DNA from 3 places in the Hymenobacter saemangeumensis genome. Region 2 is predicted to be linked to each of the others. Evidence: riboswitches for the same ligand, from Rfam matches in the RefSeq annotation. Region 2 holds a riboswitch; each other region holds the start of a gene.
The links. A riboswitch is a leader RNA that binds a small molecule or an ion and turns the genes downstream of it on or off. The one in region 2 is predicted to bind S-adenosylmethionine.
Positions count from the first base shown of each region.

Region 1: another riboswitch for S-adenosylmethionine. It lies ahead of ABD919_RS04260 (O-acetylhomoserine aminocarboxypropyltransferase/cysteine synthase family protein); the one in region 2 lies ahead of metH (methionine synthase).
Region 3: another riboswitch for S-adenosylmethionine. It lies ahead of ABD919_RS16275 (phosphoadenylyl-sulfate reductase); the one in region 2 lies ahead of metH (methionine synthase).

Region 1 is NZ_BAABGZ010000012.1:25,910-29,137, reverse strand. Features, by position in the region: gene metX (homoserine O-acetyltransferase MetX) at 1-170, opposite strand, end outside; gene ABD919_RS04260 (O-acetylhomoserine aminocarboxypropyltransferase/cysteine synthase family protein) at 273-1,598, opposite strand; SAM riboswitch class I at 1,983-2,096, opposite strand; gene ABD919_RS04255 (LysM peptidoglycan-binding domain-containing protein) at 2,274-2,561, opposite strand; gene ABD919_RS04250 (hypothetical protein) at 2,745-3,164, shown strand.
Region 2 is NZ_BAABGZ010000013.1:677,559-680,786, forward strand. Features, by position in the region: gene metH (methionine synthase) at 1-2,068, opposite strand, end outside; SAM riboswitch class I at 2,141-2,249, opposite strand; gene ABD919_RS07160 (hypothetical protein) at 2,485-3,228, shown strand, end outside.
Region 3 is NZ_BAABGZ010000068.1:22,926-26,153, reverse strand. Features, by position in the region: gene cysD (sulfate adenylyltransferase subunit CysD) at 1-710, opposite strand, end outside; gene ABD919_RS16275 (phosphoadenylyl-sulfate reductase) at 824-1,561, opposite strand; SAM riboswitch class I at 1,872-1,965, opposite strand; gene rsmA (16S rRNA (adenine(1518)-N(6)/adenine(1519)-N(6))-dimethyltransferase RsmA) at 2,295-3,074, shown strand; gene ABD919_RS16265 (NAD(P)-dependent oxidoreductase) at 3,192-3,228, shown strand, end outside.

The DNA of each region.
Region 1 (3,228 bases), on a different contig from region 2:
CACCAGGCCAGCACGTCGGCGTTGGCCGTCAGGGCGTGGCACACCCACACCACGTTGTCGCGGGCCTCGTTCAGCCGGCCCCAGGTGCGGAAGGCGACGTGCGCGCCCGGCAGCTCCTCGCCCGATTCCAGCAGAAAGGGGCTGGGAAGCTCAAAAAGTTGGTCTTTCATAGCGTGTTCTGTTTGATTTTCACCGCAGAAGAAGCGCAGAAGCTGTTCTGTCTTCTGCGCTTCTTCTGCGAAAGGCTCCGCGTCTTCTGCGGTGAAAAAGCACTAGGCCAGCGCCGGCTCCTCCACCGTCACCGCCGCAAAGGCCTGCTCCAAATCGGCACGGATGTCCTCGAAGTGCTCGATGCCGACCGACAGACGCAGCAGGGTAGGCGTGACGCCCGACGCCAGCTGCTCGGTTTCGGAAAGCTGCTGATGGGTAGTGGCCGAGGGCTGGATAATCAGCGTCTTGGCGTCGCCCACGTTGGCCAGGTGGCTGACCAGCTTCAGGTTGTCGATAAATGCCGAGGCTGCTTCCTTGCTGCCGCGAATCACGAACGACAGCACGCCGCCAAAGCCGCGCTTGAGGTACTTGGTGGCCAGGTCGTGGTAGGGGCTGCTGGCCAGGCCGGGGTAGTTCACACGCTCCACCAGGGGGTGCTGCTCCAGCCACTCGGCAATGCGCAGGGCGTTTTCCACGGTGCGCTCCACGCGCAGGCTCAGGGTTTCCAGGCCCTGCAGGAGCAGGAAGGAGTTGAAGGGGCTGATGGCCGGGCCGAAGTCGCGCAGGCCCTCCACCCGCGCCCGGATGATGAAGGCAATGTTGCCGAACGGCCCGTTCTTGCCAAATACGTCGTTGAAAATCAGGCCGTGGTAGCCCTCGCTGGGCTCGGTGAACTGCGGAAACTTGCCGTTGCCGAAGTCGTAGGTGCCGCCGTCCACAATCACGCCGCCCACGCTGGTGCCGTGCCCGCCAATCCACTTCGTGGCCGACTCCACCACGATGTTGGCGCCGTGCTCCAGGGGGCGGAACAGGTAGCCGCCCGCGCCGAAGGTGTTGTCCACAATCAGGGGCAGGTCGTGGCGGCGGGCTACTTCGGCAATGCGCTCAAAGTCCGGAATGTTGAAGCCGGGGTTGCCGATGGTTTCCAGGTACAGGGCCTTGGTGTTGCCATCAATCAGCGCTTCGAAGGAGTCGGCATCGTCGCCGTCGGCGAAGCGCGCCTCAATGCCCAGGCGCTTGAACGCCACCTTGAATTGGTTGTAGGTGCCGCCGTAGAGAAAGGAGGTCGACACGAAGTTGTCGCCGGCCTGCAGGATGTTGTTGAGCGCAATGAACTGTGCCGCCTGGCCCGAGCCCACGGCCAGGGCTGCCACGCCGCCCTCCAGGGCTGCCACGCGCTGCTCAAACACGTCGGTGGTGGGGTTCATCAGGCGGGTGTAGATGTTGCCGAACTCCTTCAGGGCAAACAGGTTGGCGCCGTGCTCCGCGTTTTTGAACACGTAGGAGGTCGTCTGGTGAATGGGCACGGCGCGGGAGCCGGTAGTGGGGTCGGGCTGCTGGCCGGCGTGGAGTTGCAGGGTTTCGAAACGAAGGGCTTGCTTAGACATGATGATGCGAGTTTGAGAGAGGGAAAAACCCAAGAAATGATGGTGGAAAAAGCGCTTCACAGCTTGTTTAGGCTGTTTTTGTGCGCAATCAGAACCCCAGGGAAAGCCCGTGCTGTTGGGAGGGCTGCGGGCAGCGCAAGCCATGCAAAGGCCTGCGGCTGCCAGGGTCAGCCATCGATAAAACCAGAAAGTAGGGGTGGGGCTAAGCCGGAATCAGCCTAGCAGCAACAGCACGGGCTACAACAGCACATTCGCATGCGTGCCGAAGTAGCAGCCTGGCCACACGGAGCCAAAGCACAAAATCCCGGCATTACCATAGTGCGCAGCACAGTGGTCAACGAGGGGACGAAAAAAGCGGAAACAGGGGAGTTTGCCATGGCACTCGTTTCATATTTCCCACTACAGCCGGGGCTGGTGGGTAGGACGTGGCACCTTTCGCGCGGTCGATGGTTGCCAGCGGGTCAGGGAGCCTAGTCTCTCGCCGCTTCTGTATAAAATCTGAAAAACTTTCCCGCCGCGAGCGGGAGAGTACCCATTAGGTAGGGCAAAGGTAGAAGAGAAAAATTGAAACGCGCAAGCAACGCAGCTGAGAATTTTTCATCTCTCCTCAATAAACGCAAAAAAGCCACCCTGAAACAGAGTGGCTTTTCTCACCTTTTTTCTGCAAAAAAGTACCTAGAGACTAGGTATCGTTAACACCTGGCCGATTTCAATGTGGTCAGGGTTATTTCCGATTGTGGCCTTGTTGGCCTCATATATCTGTCGCCACTTGGCTGCGTCGCCGTAGTGGTTTTTAGCAATTTTAGAGAGCGAGTCGCCGCTAACAACCGTATACGTGGTCCCATTGTTTTCGGTTTTGTTATTTCCGAAAAAATCGGTGCCAGCGCCTGGAGCTGCCTGCGGAGCGGCCGGTTGTACGGGCTTTTCTTCGCCTTTGTTATTGAGGAAATCAAAAAGTCCCATGGGTCTTCTTCTGGTTAAATTGAAGAGAAATTCGACTGAACCTCCACCGTGCGGCGGCTGAACCGGACCCATTTACGGGGGCAAATTAACAAAGTTTCTGGAAAAACCCTTTTTTTTTCTTCACGTAAGCCGAAAAGCCGAAGCATACCGGTTCTTTCCTTTCACACAATTATGCCCTCTCCAATGAAAACCAAGCCCTTTTCTCCTTTCCATTACCTCGCAACTTTTTTGCTGCTGCTGTCTTTTCTCACCATTTCCTGTGGCAACGACAAAGGCAAGGTGGAAGGTGTAAACATGCTTTACGGCACCGATAGCAAAGTATGGAAAACCAGCAAAGAGCTCGATGCCTCCGGCGATAAAGTAAAGCAGACCGACGACCAGAAGGAAGAGCGCCTGCAGATGTTCGCCAATGGCACCTTCACCCTGACCCGGCCATCTGGCGCCATGAGCGGCAATTACACCTTCGACCAGGCCGGCAAAACCATTACCCTCACACCTAGCGGTTCGGCGACCAGCATGACTTTCACGGTAGAAACCCTGACCGACGACAAGCTCACCCTGGTTGGTACTGATGGCTCACGAATGCTGCTCAAAGCGGATTAGTGCTGACAAATCCACGTAAAAGCCCCGTGCCGCAACCTTGGCACGGGGCTTTTTTTATGCCCGT
Region 2 (3,228 bases):
GCAGGCTGCGCCAGGCATCGGCCACCACTTCCACCTTGTCCTTCTGCTTCACGGTTTCCGCGAAGTCGATGAGGCGCTCGGTAGCGTCGTCGCGGCGGTCGAGCAGCACGTCTTCCACCAGCTCGAGCAGGTCTTTTGGTACTTCGTCGTACACCGCCAGCTGGCTGGGGTTCACGATGCCCATGTCGAGCCCCGCCCGGATGGCGTGGTAGAGGAAGGCCGAGTGCATGGCTTCGCGCACCACGTCGTTGCCGCGGAAGGCGAAGCTGATGTTGCTCACGCCCCCGCTGGTGAGGGCACCGGGCAGGTGGGCCTTAATCCAGCGCACGGCCTCAATAAAGTCGAGGGCGTAGCGGCGGTGCTCCTCCATGCCCGTGCCCACGGTCAGGATGTTGGGGTCGAAGATGATGTCCTCGGCCGGGAAGCCTACCTCATTCACCAGGATGTCGTAGCTGCGCTGGCAGATGGCAATGCGCCGTTCCAGGGTGTCGGCCTGGCCCTGCTCGTCGAAGGCCATCACCACCACGGCCGCGCCGTACTGCCGCACGGTGCGGGCCCGCGCCTTAAAGGCTTCCTCGCCCTCTTTCAGGGAGATGGAGTTGACGATGCTCTTGCCCTGCACGCACTTCAGGCCGGCTTCCAGCACACTCCACTTCGAGGAGTCTATCATCACCGGCACCCGGGCGATGTCGGGCTCGGAGGCAATGAGGTGCAGGAAGGTGGTCATCACCTGCTCCGAGTCCAGCATGCCCTCGTCCATGTTGATGTCGAGCACCTGGGCGCCCTCCTCCACCTGCTGCCGGGCCACGGCCAGGGCCTGCTCGTAGGCGCCGGTGCGCACGAGGCGGGCAAAGGCGCGGGAGCCGGTCACGTTGCAGCGCTCGCCCACGTTCACGAACAGGCTGCTGGGCGTGATGTTGAAGGGTTCGAGGCCGGCGAGGCGGGTAGCCCCACCCCCGACCCCTCCCCTGCGGGGGAGGGGAGCCGGTTCGGTACCACTGCCGTTGGGCTCCCCCTCCCCAACAGGGGAGGGGGTAGGGGGGTGGGGCTGGGGCTTATACTTCTCCGCCAGCTTGCTCAGCTCCGCAATATGCTGGGGTGTGGTGCCGCAGCAGCCGCCCACCACCGTCACCAGGCCGTCCCTGAGGTAGTCTTCCACCACGGCGGCAAATTCCTGGGCCGACTCGTCGTAGCCGCCGAAGGCATTGGGCAGGCCGGCGTTGGGGTAGGCCGAGATGTGCACGTCGGCGATGCGGGCCAGCTCTTCCACGTACTGTTTCAGCTGCTGGGCCCCCAGGGCGCAGTTGAGGCCCACGCTGAGCAGGGGCAGGTGACGGATGGAGTTCCAGAAGGCTTCCACCGTCTGCCCCGACAGGGTGCGGCCCGAGGCGTCGGTGATGGTGCCGGAAATCATCAGCGGCACCGGCCGGCCGCCCTCGTCGAAGAATTGCTGCACCGCAAACAGGGCGGCCTTGGCGTTCAGGGTGTCGAAGATGGTTTCGATGAGCAGGGCATCTACGCCGCCGTCTACCAGGCCGCGCACCTGCTCGTGGTAGGCGGTGGCCAGCTCGTCGAAGGTGACGGCGCGGAAGCCGGGCCGGTTCACGTCGGGCGAGAGCGAGGCCGTGCGGTTGGTGGGGCCGATGGCGCCGGCCACGAAGCGAGGCTTGTCGGGCGTGCTGTACTCGTCGGCTGCCTCACGGGCCAGGCGGGCCGACTCAAAGTTCAGCTCATACACAATGTGCTCCAGGCCATAGTCGGCCTGGGCGATGGTGGTGCCCGAGAAGGTATTGGTTTCCACCATGTCGGCCCCGGCAGCGAAGTACTCGGCGTGAATGCCCTTGATGATGTCGGGTCGGGTGAGACTCAGCAGGTCGTTGTTGCCGCGCAGGGGGCGGGGGTGGTCGGCAAAGCGGCTCCCGCGGAAGTCTTCCTCCGTGAGGGGGTGGCGCTGAATCATGGTGCCCATGGCGCCGTCGAGGATGAGCAGGCGCTGGCGCAGCAGCTCGGGCAGGCGGGCCGGGGCCGGCAGGGCGTGGGGCAGGGCGGTGGGGGAGGCGTGGGACATTTCTTTCGGGTCAGGTAACGGCGTAGGCGCGTGCATCCAGAAAGAAACCCGCGCGGCAAGGCACGGTTCCGGCTGTCATCTTCTTTCACCTAAGGGCTTGGTGAAATGGGAGTTGGCACCTACTCTCGATAGGTTGCCAAGACGTCGTCGGGCCCAGTCCCTCGGTCTTTCTGGATAGCAGCGACGGCGAAGATACGGCCGGGCTTGGGAAACATACTAGGGCGGGGCTCTCTTTGGCTAACTTGTGCCCTGCCCCGGCCCCAAAGCAAGGCCGCTCCGGCTGGCTGGCCAGCCGGGAGCATAATAGTATGAGCCTGCCTGCGTTGGCCTGAGTTCCAGCAATACTGGCGATGCAGGCTTTGAGTACTGTAAACCCTGGCGAGAGCGCCGCAACTTCGTTTCCTATCTTGTTCTTCATGGATACTCATGCTTTGAGCCGCATTCTGCCGGGGCTGTGCCTGCTGTGGCTGGGCCTGCTGCTGTCGTCATCTGCTGCTGCCCAGGTCCCGGCCTGGCGGCGGGTTGTCAACGTCGTCAGCCTGCAAGGGGCCGGGCCCAAGGGCCTGGCTACGGCCACGGATGGAGCCGGCAATGTTTACGTGACGGGGGGCTTTGAGGGAACCGTCCGCTTTGGCACAACCCAGCTGACAAGTGCGGGGGGCTCCGACGTATTCGTGGCCAAGTGGAGCAGCGCCACCGGCCGCTGGATATGGGCCTACGGGGGCGGCGGCACCGGCTTCGACACCGGCCACAGCATCGCGGTGAGCGGCAACAGTATTTACCTGACGGGCCAGATTGGCACCGGTACGCCAACGCAGGAGGCGCCCGAGGCAATGCAAGGGCTTTTCAGCCGCATCGTTTTGGCCGCTCCGGTAAACGTTAACTTTCAGGATGTGCTGGTGGCCAAGCTTACCGATGCGGGGCCGACGGCCCGGGTCAACTGGGCCTATGCGGCGGGCGGGCCCGGCCTCGACGTCGGCCGCAGCATCGCCATCGATGGCCCGAATGTGTACCTCACCGGCTCGGTGGAGGGCATTGCCACTTCCCCGCCATTTCGCTTTGGCCCGAACCGGATGCAGGGCCTTAGCCGGGCCAAACAATGGATTGGTACCAATGAGATGGATACTTTCATTGCCAAGTACGTCGATGCAGGGGATTCG
Region 3 (3,228 bases), on a different contig from region 2:
TCGTCGTCGAGGTGCAGGTGCTCGCTCAGGCCCAGCAGCTGCCCGCTGGGCAGCACCACGCAGGTGCGCGGGTGGCCGAAGTAGATGGGCGGCAGGGCAATGTTTTCGCGCTGTATGTAACGCCACACGTCCAGCTCCGTCCAATTAGAAATAGGAAAGGCGCGCACGTTTTCGCCGGGCTGAATGCGGCCGTTGTAGATGTTCCACAGCTCCGGGCGCTGGCGCTTGGGGTCCCACTGCCCAAACTCGTCGCGGATGCTGAAGATGCGCTCCTTGGCCCGGGCTTTCTCCTCGTCGCGCCGCGCCCCGCCGATGCAGGCGTCAAACGCAAACTCCTCGATGACTTCGAGCAGGGTGTAGGTCTGCAGGGCATTCCGGCTCGGGAACTTGCCCGTAGCATCGCGCAGGCGCTGTTTTTTGATGGTGTCTTCTACGCGGCGAACAATGAGCTTTTCGCCCAGCCCCGCCGCCAGCTGGTCGCGGAACTGCAGCACTTCGGGGAAGTTGTGGCCGGTGTCGATGTGCACCAGCGGGAAGGGGAATCGGCCGGGCCGGAAGGCCTTCAGGGCCAGATGCACCAGTACGATGGAGTCTTTGCCGCCGGAAAAAAGCAGGGCCGGCCGCTCAAACTGCCCGGCTACTTCGCGCAGAATATGAATGGACTCGGCTTCGAGCCGGTCGAGGTAGTCTAAAGAGGGTATGTCACTCATCGGAATAATTATTATGGCCGGGTAGTTGAAAATCAACGGGTTGTTGGCCTTGGAATTAGTTAAAATTTTAAAGTGAAGAGTTAAAAGCCAGGTGAGTTTTTAACTTTTAACTCTCAACTTTTAACTAATTCTTTACTGCCGGTGCTGTGCAGGCCGCACTCCTTGGCCGACTGGTCTTCCCACCACCAGCGGCCGGCGCGGAAGTCTTCACCCGCGGCTACGGCCCGGGTGCAGGGGGCGCAGCCTATGCTCACGAAGCCCTGCTGGTGCAGGGGGTTGACGGGAATGGCGTGGGCGCGCGCGAAGTCCTGGCATTGGTCCCAGGTCCAGTCGAACAGCGGGTGTACTTTGGCCAGCTGGTGCCCGGCGTCCCACTCGGCGGCGTGCATGTGCTGGCGGTTGGCCGACTGCTCGGCCCGGATGCCCGTCAGCCAGAGCTGCTGCCCGTCCAGGGCCCGCGCCAGGGGCTCCAACTTGCGAATGCTGCAACATTCTTTGCGGGCTTCTACGCTGGCGTAGAAGCTGTTGGGGCCTTTGGCCTGCAGCAATTGCTCCAGGCTGTCCTGACGCGGGAAATAGGGGACGATGGGCTTCTCGTACTTCAGCAGGGTCTTGTTCCAGGTGGAATAGGTTTCCTGGAAGTTGCGGCCCGTGTCCAGGGTAAACACCTGGATGGGTAAATCCTGTGAGAAGATTAAATGCGTGATAATCTGGTCTTCGAGCCCAAATGAAGTGGAGAACACGGCCTTGCCGGGAAAAGCCTCGGCCACGAAGGCCAGGGTTTCGGCCGCGGTGCGCCCCGCCAGCTGCCGGCGCAGGTCGTCGACCAGCACCTGAGATGCTACTTGCATGATGAAAAAGGATGCGGCCCGCCCGGGTGGGAGTTGGGAGAAGCCAGATGAGGGGAGCCCGGGCGTGCGCAGCGCACGGCGACGGGCAGGCTATGCCGGAAATAGACGGGAACAGGCGTGGGCAGCCGGCGCTGGGTTCAGCGCGGAGCAGCTACAGGCCAGACGGCAGGGGAGTGGAATCAGCTCAACAACCGGCCGCTGCCGGCGTCATACAGACGGCCGGGCACTGCATACAACAACACATTCGCTGGGCAGCGAAAGCGGTGGCAGGGAGCAGGCGGGAGTTGTTGGAGGTTTCCACGGCAACTTGTTTTTATATGTCCAGGACTTGGCACCGTTGCAGTCTGTCGCTGCTGGTTGCCGGCGTTTCGTCGAGCCTGTCTCTCCACGCCTCTGTATAAAAACAATCCTTTTTCGGGAAGAATTGATGCAACAAAGGTAAAGGAGGGAATTTCAGAATTGCAAATTATTCTTTCCAAAAGCCCGTGTAAAGCTGAGTTCCATTCCGCTAAATGGACAGGTAAGCAAGATTTAAAGGCCGATAAACAGATTTTTAAAAGGCCGAGGAAGAATTAAGTAACCCGGCCGAAAATCCCAGCAGGCGCGGAGTGGAAATCCGCCTTACCACGGGCTATTCGTACCAGATGCCCCCACGGCCGCGGCGTGAAACTCCGCGCTACCCGGGCCTACCTTTGCGCCGCTGCCGCACCCCCAGCTGCGCTAGCCTAACCCCGTGGTAAGACCCAAAAAACACCTGGGCCAGCACTTCCTGGCCGACCCCAACATTGCCCGCAACATCGTGGCGGCGCTGCGCCTGCCCGACGAGGTAAAGCAGGTACTCGAAATCGGGCCCGGCATGGGCGTGCTCACGCAGTACCTGCTCGAAAACCCGGCTTATACCACCAGCGTGGTGGAAATCGATACCGAGTCGGTAGCCTACCTGCGCCAGCATTTTCCGGCCCTGGAAAACCGGATTTTTGCCACCGACTTCCTGAAGCAGAACCTGGGCGAGCTGTTCCCGGGCCAGCCCCTGGCCATCATCGGCAACTTTCCCTACAACATCAGCAGCCAGATATTTTTCTCGGTGCTCAACAACCGCCAGCAGGTGCGCGAGGTGGTGGGCATGATTCAGAAAGAAGTAGCCGAGCGCCTGGCCGAGCCGCCCGGCTCCAAAACCTACGGCATCCTGAGCGTGCTGCTGCAGGCCTACTACCAGATTGAGTACCTGTTCACGGTGCCGCCCCACGTCTTCAACCCGCCGCCCAAGGTGGAGTCGGCCGTGGTGCGCCTGACGCGCAACGACACCGAGCGGCTGGACTGCGACGAGAAGCTGTTTTTCCAGGTGGTGAAGCAGGCTTTCCAGACGCGTCGTAAAACCCTGCGCAACGCCCTCAAGCCCTTTGGCATGCCTGCCGAAGCCACTACCGACCCAATTTTTGAGAAGCGGGCCGAGCAGCTGGGCGTAGCCGAGTTTGTGGGCCTGACCAATAGGGTTGCCCAAAACCGCGCTTGAGAGGCCTTACATTCCGGTAAAAGTTGGAAGCTGAGAGTTAAAAAGCCGCCCGGAATTCTAACTTTTACCACTCAACTTTTAACTCTGTTGTAGCTTCGCCGCAAACCTACCCTGCTTATGCAACCCGCCGACCAACTAACGGAGAAGTTCTGCG